Regions from separate parts of the Enterobacter sp. C4G1 genome, predicted to be linked through region 2. Evidence: riboswitches for the same ligand, from Rfam matches in the RefSeq annotation. Region 2 holds a riboswitch; the other holds the start of a gene.
The links. Region 2 has a riboswitch for thiamine pyrophosphate ahead of thiB (thiamine ABC transporter substrate binding subunit). Riboswitches for the same ligand answer to the same signal wherever they lie in the genome.
Positions count from the first base shown of each region.

Region 1: it holds a riboswitch for thiamine pyrophosphate, as region 2 does, so the genes downstream of both, thiC (phosphomethylpyrimidine synthase ThiC) here and thiB (thiamine ABC transporter substrate binding subunit) in region 2, are expected to answer to the same signal.

Region 1 is NZ_JBQVVV010000001.1:1,344,967-1,349,319, reverse strand. It holds gene hemE (uroporphyrinogen decarboxylase) at 1-789, opposite strand, end outside; gene nudC (NAD(+) diphosphatase) at 830-1,603, opposite strand; gene rsd (sigma D regulator) at 1,699-2,196, shown strand; TPP riboswitch at 2,251-2,364, shown strand; gene thiC (phosphomethylpyrimidine synthase ThiC) at 2,443-4,338, shown strand; gene thiE (thiamine phosphate synthase) at 4,338-4,353, shown strand, end outside.
Region 2 is NZ_JBQVVV010000001.1:1,831,741-1,836,093, forward strand. It holds gene thiP (thiamine/thiamine pyrophosphate ABC transporter permease ThiP) at 1-767, opposite strand, end outside; gene thiB (thiamine ABC transporter substrate binding subunit) at 743-1,726, opposite strand; TPP riboswitch at 1,758-1,858, opposite strand; gene sgrR (HTH-type transcriptional regulator SgrR) at 1,895-3,550, opposite strand; gene sgrT (glucose uptake inhibitor SgrT) at 3,639-3,791, shown strand; gene ACT9TW_RS08845 (sugar efflux transporter) at 3,912-4,353, shown strand, end outside.

The DNA of each region.
Region 1 (4,353 bases), 490 kb from region 2:
GCCTGTTGCTGCCATCGCTTCGAGCCACTGACCGCCACCTTTGGTGAACAGCGTTACCGGCACGCGGCGGCCTTCATTTTCGCGCAGCAGACCATCAACAATTTTGTGCATGTAATAGAGCGAGAATTGCTGATAATCGCGCCCGGTCAGCACACCACCCCAGGTATCGAAAATCATCACTGACTGCGCACCCGCTTTAATTTGAGCATTCAGATACAGCGTGACGCTCTTCGCCAGCTTGTCGAGCAGCGCGTGCAGCGCCAGTGGCTCGGCATACATCATCTTTTTGATCACGGTAAAGGCTTTGCTGCTGCCGCCTTCAACCATGTAAGTCGCCAGCGTCCACGGGCTGCCGGAGAAGCCAATCAGCGGCACTTCGCCTTTCAGCTCGCGGCGGATAGTGCGTACCGCATTCATCACGTAGCCCAGTTCACCTTCAGGATCGGGAACAGGCAGCTTATCGACATCCGCTTTGCTCTTAATCGGGGAAGTGAAACGCGGGCCTTCGCCGGTTTCGAAATACAAGCCAAGACCCATGGCATCAGGGATAGTCAGAATGTCCGAAAAGAGGATCGCCGCGTCCAGTGGATAACGTCGCAGCGGCTGGAGCGTCACTTCGCAAGCCAGTTCCGCGTTTTTGCACAGCGACATAAAATCCCCCGCCTGGGCACGGGTGGCTTTGTACTCCGGGAGATAGCGGCCAGCCTGGCGCATCATCCACACCGGAGTGACATCAACGGGCTGGCGCAGCAGCGCACGCAGATAACGATCGTTCTTCAGTTCGGTCATTTTTGCAGTTCCTTAAGCGTCATGGCCTCAGTGTAACATGTCACTCAGCATCAGCCCGACACATTGCTACGGTATCTTCAATAAGCCGGCGCGCCACGGTGCCCGGTGGCGGTAACAGCGGTAAATCGTCGTAACGATACCAGTTCGCCTCCAGCAGCTCTTTCTGGTCGATAACGATCTCGCCGCTGTCGTATTCGGCCATAAACGCGGTCATCAGTGATTGCGGGAACGGCCACGGCTGTGAGGTGACATAGCGCAGGTTTTTCACCGTAATCCCGCTCTCTTCCATGACTTCGCGTGCTACTGCCTGCTCCAGCGTCTCACCCACTTCAACGAATCCGGCTAACACGGTATGTACGCCGTTGCGATGGCGGGTGTGTTGCGCCAGCAGGATCGAATCTTCCCGGCGGATAGCGACAATGATGCACGGCGCAATTTGCGGGTAGTAACGTTCCCGGCAATGGCTGCACAGCATCGCCCATTCGGTTTTGCTCGGATGCATGGTATGGCCGCAATAGCCGCAGTATTTATGCGAACGGTAAAACTCCGCCAGCTGCACACCGCGGCCAGCCAGCTGGAACAGCCCGACATCAAGATCGAGTACCTGACGAACCGATCCCATATCCTGACGGCGGGCCTGCTGGATCATCCACACAGGATCGCCCTGCCACTCGCCGATCCTCAGCGCAGGTTGGCCCACAAGATCGAATTTTTCTGCCGCGCCATAGGGTATTTCCCCTGCGGGCAACCATAATTTTTGTTCGTGACTGACTAACCACCAACCGAGATCTGATTTTTCAATAATACGATCCATATCTATTGCACTACCTTCGCTTCACTGACATGTTGTTAGCATCGTGGTTAAATTTTGGGTAAGCAGATTCAATTCTAAACCTTGCGGAGTCGAACATGTTAAACCAGCTGGAAAGCCTGACAGAGCGCGTTGGAGGAAGTAACAAACTGGTGGATCGCTGGCTACATGTACGCAAGCATCTGCTCGTGGCTTATTACAATCTGGTCGGTATTAAGCCTGGCAAAGAATCCTACATGCGCCTGAACGAAAAAGCGCTGGATGATTTTTGTCAGAGCCTGGTCGACTACTTGTCCGACGGCCATTTCAATATTTATGAACGTATTATCCGCGAAATGGAAGGGACAACGCCGTATTTAGCGGCCAGCAAACTCTATCCGCTGCTGGAAGCCAACACTCAGCAGATTATGGACTACTACGACTCCACGCTTGAGAACGCTATTGATCACGATAACTATCTTGAGTTCCAGCAGGCGCTGTCCGATCTTGGCGAAGCCCTGGAAGAGCGATTTACGCTGGAAGATAAACTGATCGCCCTCGCGCTGGACAACGATTTGAACATCAGTAACGAAGAGAACATCGCGCGGCCTGCTTGAGTTCTTAATCGTTAACGAGTAATTTACAAACATTCGCCCCTCTCACGAGGGGGATTTTTCTTGTCGGAGTGCCCAGCGTTTGCAAAAACGCGGGCTGAGACCGTTAATTCGGGATCCGCGGAACCTGATCAGGCTAATACCTGCGAAGGGAACAAGAGTCACACTGCTGTTGTATCGCCCCTGGGCGATCTCCTCTTGCTTCATCCGTCGTCTGACAAGCCATGTCCTTCACTTTTGGAATGAGCTATGTCTACCACTAAACTGACCCGTCGCGAACAACGCGCACAAGCACAACACTTCATCGACACCCTGGAAGGCACCGCTTTCCCGAACTCAAACCGCATTTATATTACCGGCTCTCAGGCGGATATCCGCGTCCCGATGCGTGAAATCCAGCTTAGCCCAACGCTCATTGGCGGCAGCAAAGAGGATCCGCAGTTTGAAGATAACGAAGCGATCCCGGTGTATGACACCTCTGGCCCGTATGGCGATCCTGAGATTGCGATCAACGTTCAGCAGGGTCTGGCAAAGCTGCGCCAGCCGTGGATTGACGCCCGTAATGACAGCGAAGAACTCAACGAGCAAAGCTCCGCATATACCAAAGAGCGCCTGGCCGACGACGGTCTGGACGAGCTGCGCTTCACCGGCCTGCTGACCCCGAAACGCGCCTCAGCAGGCAAATGCGTAACCCAGCTACACTATGCGCGCCAGGGTATCGTCACGCCGGAAATGGAGTTCATCGCCATCCGCGAAAATATGGGACGTGAACGTATTCGCGGTGAAGTGCTGCGCCACCAGCATCCAGGAGAAGGTTTCGGCGCGCGTCTGCCGGGAAATATCACCCCGGAATTTGTGCGTGACGAAGTGGCCGCCGGGCGCGCCATTATCCCAGCGAACATCAACCACCCAGAATCAGAGCCGATGATCATCGGGCGTAACTTCCTGGTGAAGGTCAACGCCAACATTGGTAACTCGGCGGTGACCTCCTCCATTGAAGAAGAGGTGGAAAAACTGGTCTGGTCTACCCGCTGGGGTGCAGACACGGTGATGGACCTCTCTACCGGGCGTTACATCCACGAAACCCGCGAGTGGATCCTGCGTAACAGCCCGGTACCGATTGGTACTGTGCCCATTTATCAGGCGCTGGAAAAAGTGAACGGCATCGCCGAAAACCTCACCTGGGAAGCCTTCCGCGATACGCTGCTGGAGCAGGCTGAACAGGGTGTGGACTATTTCACCATCCACGCCGGTGTGCTGCTGCGTTATGTGCCGATGACCGCTAAACGCCTGACCGGGATTGTCTCGCGCGGCGGCTCAATCATGGCCAAATGGTGCCTGTCGCACCATCAGGAAAACTTCCTGTACCAGCACTTCCGCGAGATTTGCGAAATCTGCGCGGCCTACGACGTTTCGCTCTCACTGGGCGATGGCCTGCGTCCAGGCTCGATTCAGGATGCCAACGACGAAGCGCAGTTTGCCGAACTGCATACGCTGGGCGAACTGACCAAAATCGCCTGGGAGTATGACGTGCAGGTGATGATTGAAGGACCGGGACATGTCCCTATGCAGATGATCCGCCGCAACATGACCGAAGAGCTGGAGCACTGCCACGAAGCGCCGTTCTATACTCTGGGGCCATTGACCACAGATATCGCGCCAGGCTACGACCACTTCACCTCCGGGATTGGCGCGGCGATGATCGGCTGGTTCGGCTGCGCCATGCTCTGCTACGTAACGCCGAAAGAGCACCTCGGTCTGCCGAACAAAGAAGATGTCAAACAGGGTCTGATCACCTACAAAATTGCCGCCCACGCAGCGGATCTGGCGAAAGGCCATCCGGGCGCGCAAATCCGTGATAACGCGATGTCGAAAGCACGCTTCGAATTCCGCTGGGAAGATCAGTTCAACCTGGCGCTCGACCCGTTCACCGCCCGCGCCTACCACGACGAAACCCTGCCACAGGAATCCGGTAAAGTGGCGCACTTCTGCTCCATGTGCGGGCCAAAGTTCTGCTCCATGAAAATCACCCAGGAAGTGCGTGATTACGCAGCGGCACAGGCTATTGAAGTGGGCATGGCGGACATGTCAGATAACTTCCGCGCAAAAGGCGGCGAAATCTACCTCAAAAAAGAGGAGGCGTAATGTATCAGCCTGATT
Region 2 (4,353 bases):
ACCAGGCAGCAGAGCATCTGTACGATCGCCAGTAGCGCCGCGCGCCCCGGATCGTAGTCGTAGCTCAGGGCCTGATAGATAGCCAGCTCAATCGTTGTGGCCTGCGGGCCACCGCCAAGCGAGAGCACGGTTGCGAAGCTGGCAAAGCAGAGCATAAAGATCAGGGCGGCGACCGGTGGAATTTGCCGACGCAGCCAGGGCCATTCGACGAAACGGAAGAACGACCATCCGCGCATATCCAGCTGGGCAGCAAGTTGACGCTGTTCGCCGGGGATGTTCTCCAGCGCCTGTAAAAAGAGCCGCGTGGCCATCGGCATGTTGAAAAAAATGTGCGCCAGCAGAATGCCTTTCAATCCATAAGGGGAGAAGGTCCACTCCAGGCCAAGCAGGGTAAAGAGCGAGGCCAGCCAGCCCTGACGGCCATAGACGCTGAGAATACCGAAAACGGCAACCAGCACGGGCAGGATCAGCGTCATGGCGCACAGGCGCAACAATGCCTGTCTGCCAGGAAATCGTCTTCGGTAAAGTGCTCGCGCCAGAAAAATGGCAGGAATAACCGACAGCAGCGCCGAGAGAAACGCCTGCCAGAAAGAGAAACGAATGACGTGCCAGAGATAGCTATCGTGCCAGAGAGAGAGCAGATCGCTCTCTGGCGCGTTTAACCATAACGCAAGAAATGCCCCCAGACTTACCGCAACCATCAGGATGGCGGCGAGCAGTCCGGGGAGTAACCAGCCTGCAATTAACGGCTGACGGCGCTTTGCCATTCGCTTACCCATGCTGTGCGCTGTGCAGCAACCTGCTGCGGCGTAAACTCCAGTGAGGTTTGCGGTTTAGAAAGCTGATCAAAGCCTGCCGGCAGCGCAACGCTGGTGACCGGATACATCCAGTTGCCCGTCGGGATAGCATTCTGGAACGCAGGAGAAACCATAAATTTCAGGAACTTCTCTGCCAGCTCCGGCTGCTTGCTGGCGGCGGTACGTGCAGCCACTTCAACCTGCAAGTAGTGGCCTTCTGCAAAGTTTGCAGCCGCGTAGTTGTCTTTCTTCTCGGCAATAATGTGGTAAGCCGGAGAAGTGGTGTAGCTCAGCACCAGGTCGCTTTCCCCTTTCAGGAACAGACCATAGGCTTCACTCCAGCCCTTCGTGACAGTGACGGTTTTCGCAGCCAGCTTCTGCCAGGCTTCCGGCGCTTTATCGCCATAGACTTTTTGCATCCACAGCAGCAGGCCAAGACCCGGGGTACTGGTACGCGGGTCTTCGTAAATCACGCGCCATTTCTGATCGCTTTCAACCAGCTCTTTCAGGCTTTTGGGCGGGTTCTTCAGCTTGTTTTTGTCATAAACAAAGGCAAAGTAGCCGTAATCAAAGGGAACGAAGATGTCGTTTTTCCAGCCGCCAGGCACGCTGACGGCATCGGTTGACACGCCGCTTTTGGCAAACAGCTTAGTTTGTGTGGCAGCGTCCAGCAGGTTGTTATCAAGGCCAAGCACCACGTCGGCTTTGCTGTTTTTCCCTTCCATGCGCAGACGGTTAAGCAGCGAAACGCCATCTTCCAGCGCGACAAATTTCAGCTCGCAGTTACAGTCGGCTTCAAAGGCTTTTTTTACCACCGGGCCCGGGCCCCAGTCGGCCGAGAAAGAGTCGTAGGTGTAGACCGTCAGAACAGGCTTAGCAGCAGCAGGCAGTGCAATCAGCACCAGCAGAGGAAGAACTTTTTTTAACACTTTGCACCTCATAGTTGAGTGGCAAAGGATTTTGAGCGACAGCCTCAAATCCCTTCGCCGGCGTTATCCGGATCAGGTTCGACGGGTATTATCTCAGCGCACATCAGTGATGCAGCACCCCGTTGAGAACGGCGGTATTGTAATGATTTGGTGAATATTGCGAAAGTGTTATGGCTCAGGCGGCGCAAACCAGGCCGATTTAAAGTCAAACCAGCCCAGTGTGTTCATGCGTAAGCCGCGCATACTGCGTTGCCCCTGAATCATCAGCCAGTGGTGGATCAACGGCACAATGGCCTGCTGAGCCAGTAATTGCTGGCACCACGAAGCCAGATTCATCTCGCCTGCGCGCCACTGGGCGGCGTCTTGCTGCCAGTCCCGGTCGATACAGTGCTGGATCAATGGCACCTCGTACAGGTGTGAAAAGAGCGAGAAATCGAGCGGCAGGGTGAAGTTAGCACTGTTCAGCCAGATGTCACTCACCACATCGCCGCGGTGCCACTCGTCATAATCAACTTCCTGGATCTCCAGCGTCACCCCAACGGCTGCCAGCAGTTTCGCCATGATTCTGGCAATAAAGCGGTGCTCTACGTGTTCGCGGTAGAAGGTCAGGGTGATGGACTCTAGCCCAGCGGGTTTTTCGCATGGCACCGGACGCGCGTGATGCCAGCGTGGCAGCAGCCCATACGCCGGGAACCAGTAGGTCTGATACTGTTCTTCCGCGTGGTAAATCAGGTTAGATGGGGCGAGTACATGACTTATCCACTTACGGACCTCCTGATTTGCGCCGCGATGGGTGCGGCTGTCAAACAGCAGATAGTAGCAGCCCTCTTCAAGACGGCTTTCGACCGCTTTCTCACCTGTGGTGGGGCCTTCGAGCGTCAGGCCAACGCTCAGCTCTTCGCTGATATCCGGCAATACCCAGACGTTCACTTCGTCGATCAGCGCCCGGTAGCCAAAATAGTCATCAAAAGCGCGGATCTTAAGCTGATTATTATTATTGCGTGAAACGGCGTAAGGCCCGGTGCCAACCGGCTGGCTGGCAAAATTATTCAGGGAACTCCATTCGCCGGGCAAGATCATCGACGGCACATAGCCCAGAAGCCAGGGGAGCCATTTGTCTGGCTGCGACAGCTCAATATCCAGCGTCCAGGCGGTCGGCGAATGGATGTGGATGATGTGTGAGTAGAGCGGAAGCTTACGGGCGCGTTCCAGCGACGCGATGACATCGGCCATTTCCAGCTCACGTCCGTGGTGGAAATGAATACCGGGGCGTAAAAAAAATCGCCAGTGGAGAGTGGAAAGTTGCTGCCAGTGGTGAGCGATATCAGCTTCCAGTTCCCCGTTTTCCTCATTTATGCGCGTCAGGCCGCTGAAGATTTGTCGCGCCATATGGGTTTCTGAACGCCGTAACGCCGTGCCGGGTAACAGATTTTTCATTGGACGATAGTAGAGCACCCGCAGAATATGCCGCCCCTGGCGAAAGCTCCGCCCGAGATGTGACACCAGCATCTGACGTACGGCAGCCTTATCGCCCACCAGTTGCACCAGCTGATCGATCCGGTCCTGCTCCAGCAGGTCTTCTGCGCGCTGCTGTTGCAGCGCAAGGCCAGTGTAGAGGAAGCTCAGGCGTGAACGTTTGCCACGTCCGGCCTCTGCTTCCCAGTTCAGCCAGCCCTGTTGCTGCATGGTGTTGAGCAGGGTACGCATATGACGGCGAGAGCAGTTCAGTAGATCGGCCAGCTCATTTAGCGTGGTGTCCTGGGATTGCCCCTCGCAGCATTGCCAGAGGCGGATAAATTGTTGTTGCAGACGACCAGAAGGCATAAAAGGGGAACTCCTGACAAAAAATCAGCAATTTATTTATCCCTATATTAAGCCAATAATTCTTCCCGATGAAGCGAGGAGGTAAATTATGAAGAGGTCTACCGCACGTCAGTTTTATCAGCAGTACTTTTCAGCGACAAAGGGAGTGTCCTGGCTGGCCCGCCAGTGTGCAGAGCAACGGCTGAAAATTTTGGAAGAATTGATGCAGTGGGATGTTACAAAATCGACCTCTTCTCGCTAACTCGCCTCGATCATGTGTGACTGAGTATTGGTGCTAATCACCCGCCAGCAAAATGTTTTTGCTGGCTTTTTTCGTTTACTATTTCACCCAATTTCAAACTGCTTTCACAAGGATTTGCGTATGCTCTGGTTGATGACGATGGGGCGACGCCTGAATGGCGTGTATGCCGCATTTATGCTGGTGGCTTTTATGATGGGTGTGGCCGGGGCGCTCCAGGCGCCAACGCTGAGCCTGTTTCTCAGCCGCGAAGTCGGGGCGCAGCCATTCTGGGTTGGCCTGTTTTACACCGTCAACGCCATCGCCGGGATCATGGTCAGCCTGTGGCTTGCTAAGCGTTCCGACAGCCGGGGCGATCGCCGAAAATTGATTCTGTTTTGTTGCGCTATGGCCATCGGTAATGCCTTGCTGTTTGCCTTTAATCGTCACTATATGACGCTGCTCACCTGCGGCGTGCTGCTGGCGGCGCTGGCCAATACCGCCATGCCGCAGCTGTTTGCGCTGGCCCGTGAGTATGCGGACAGTTCTGCCCGCGAAGTGGTGATGTTCAGCTCGGTAATGCGTG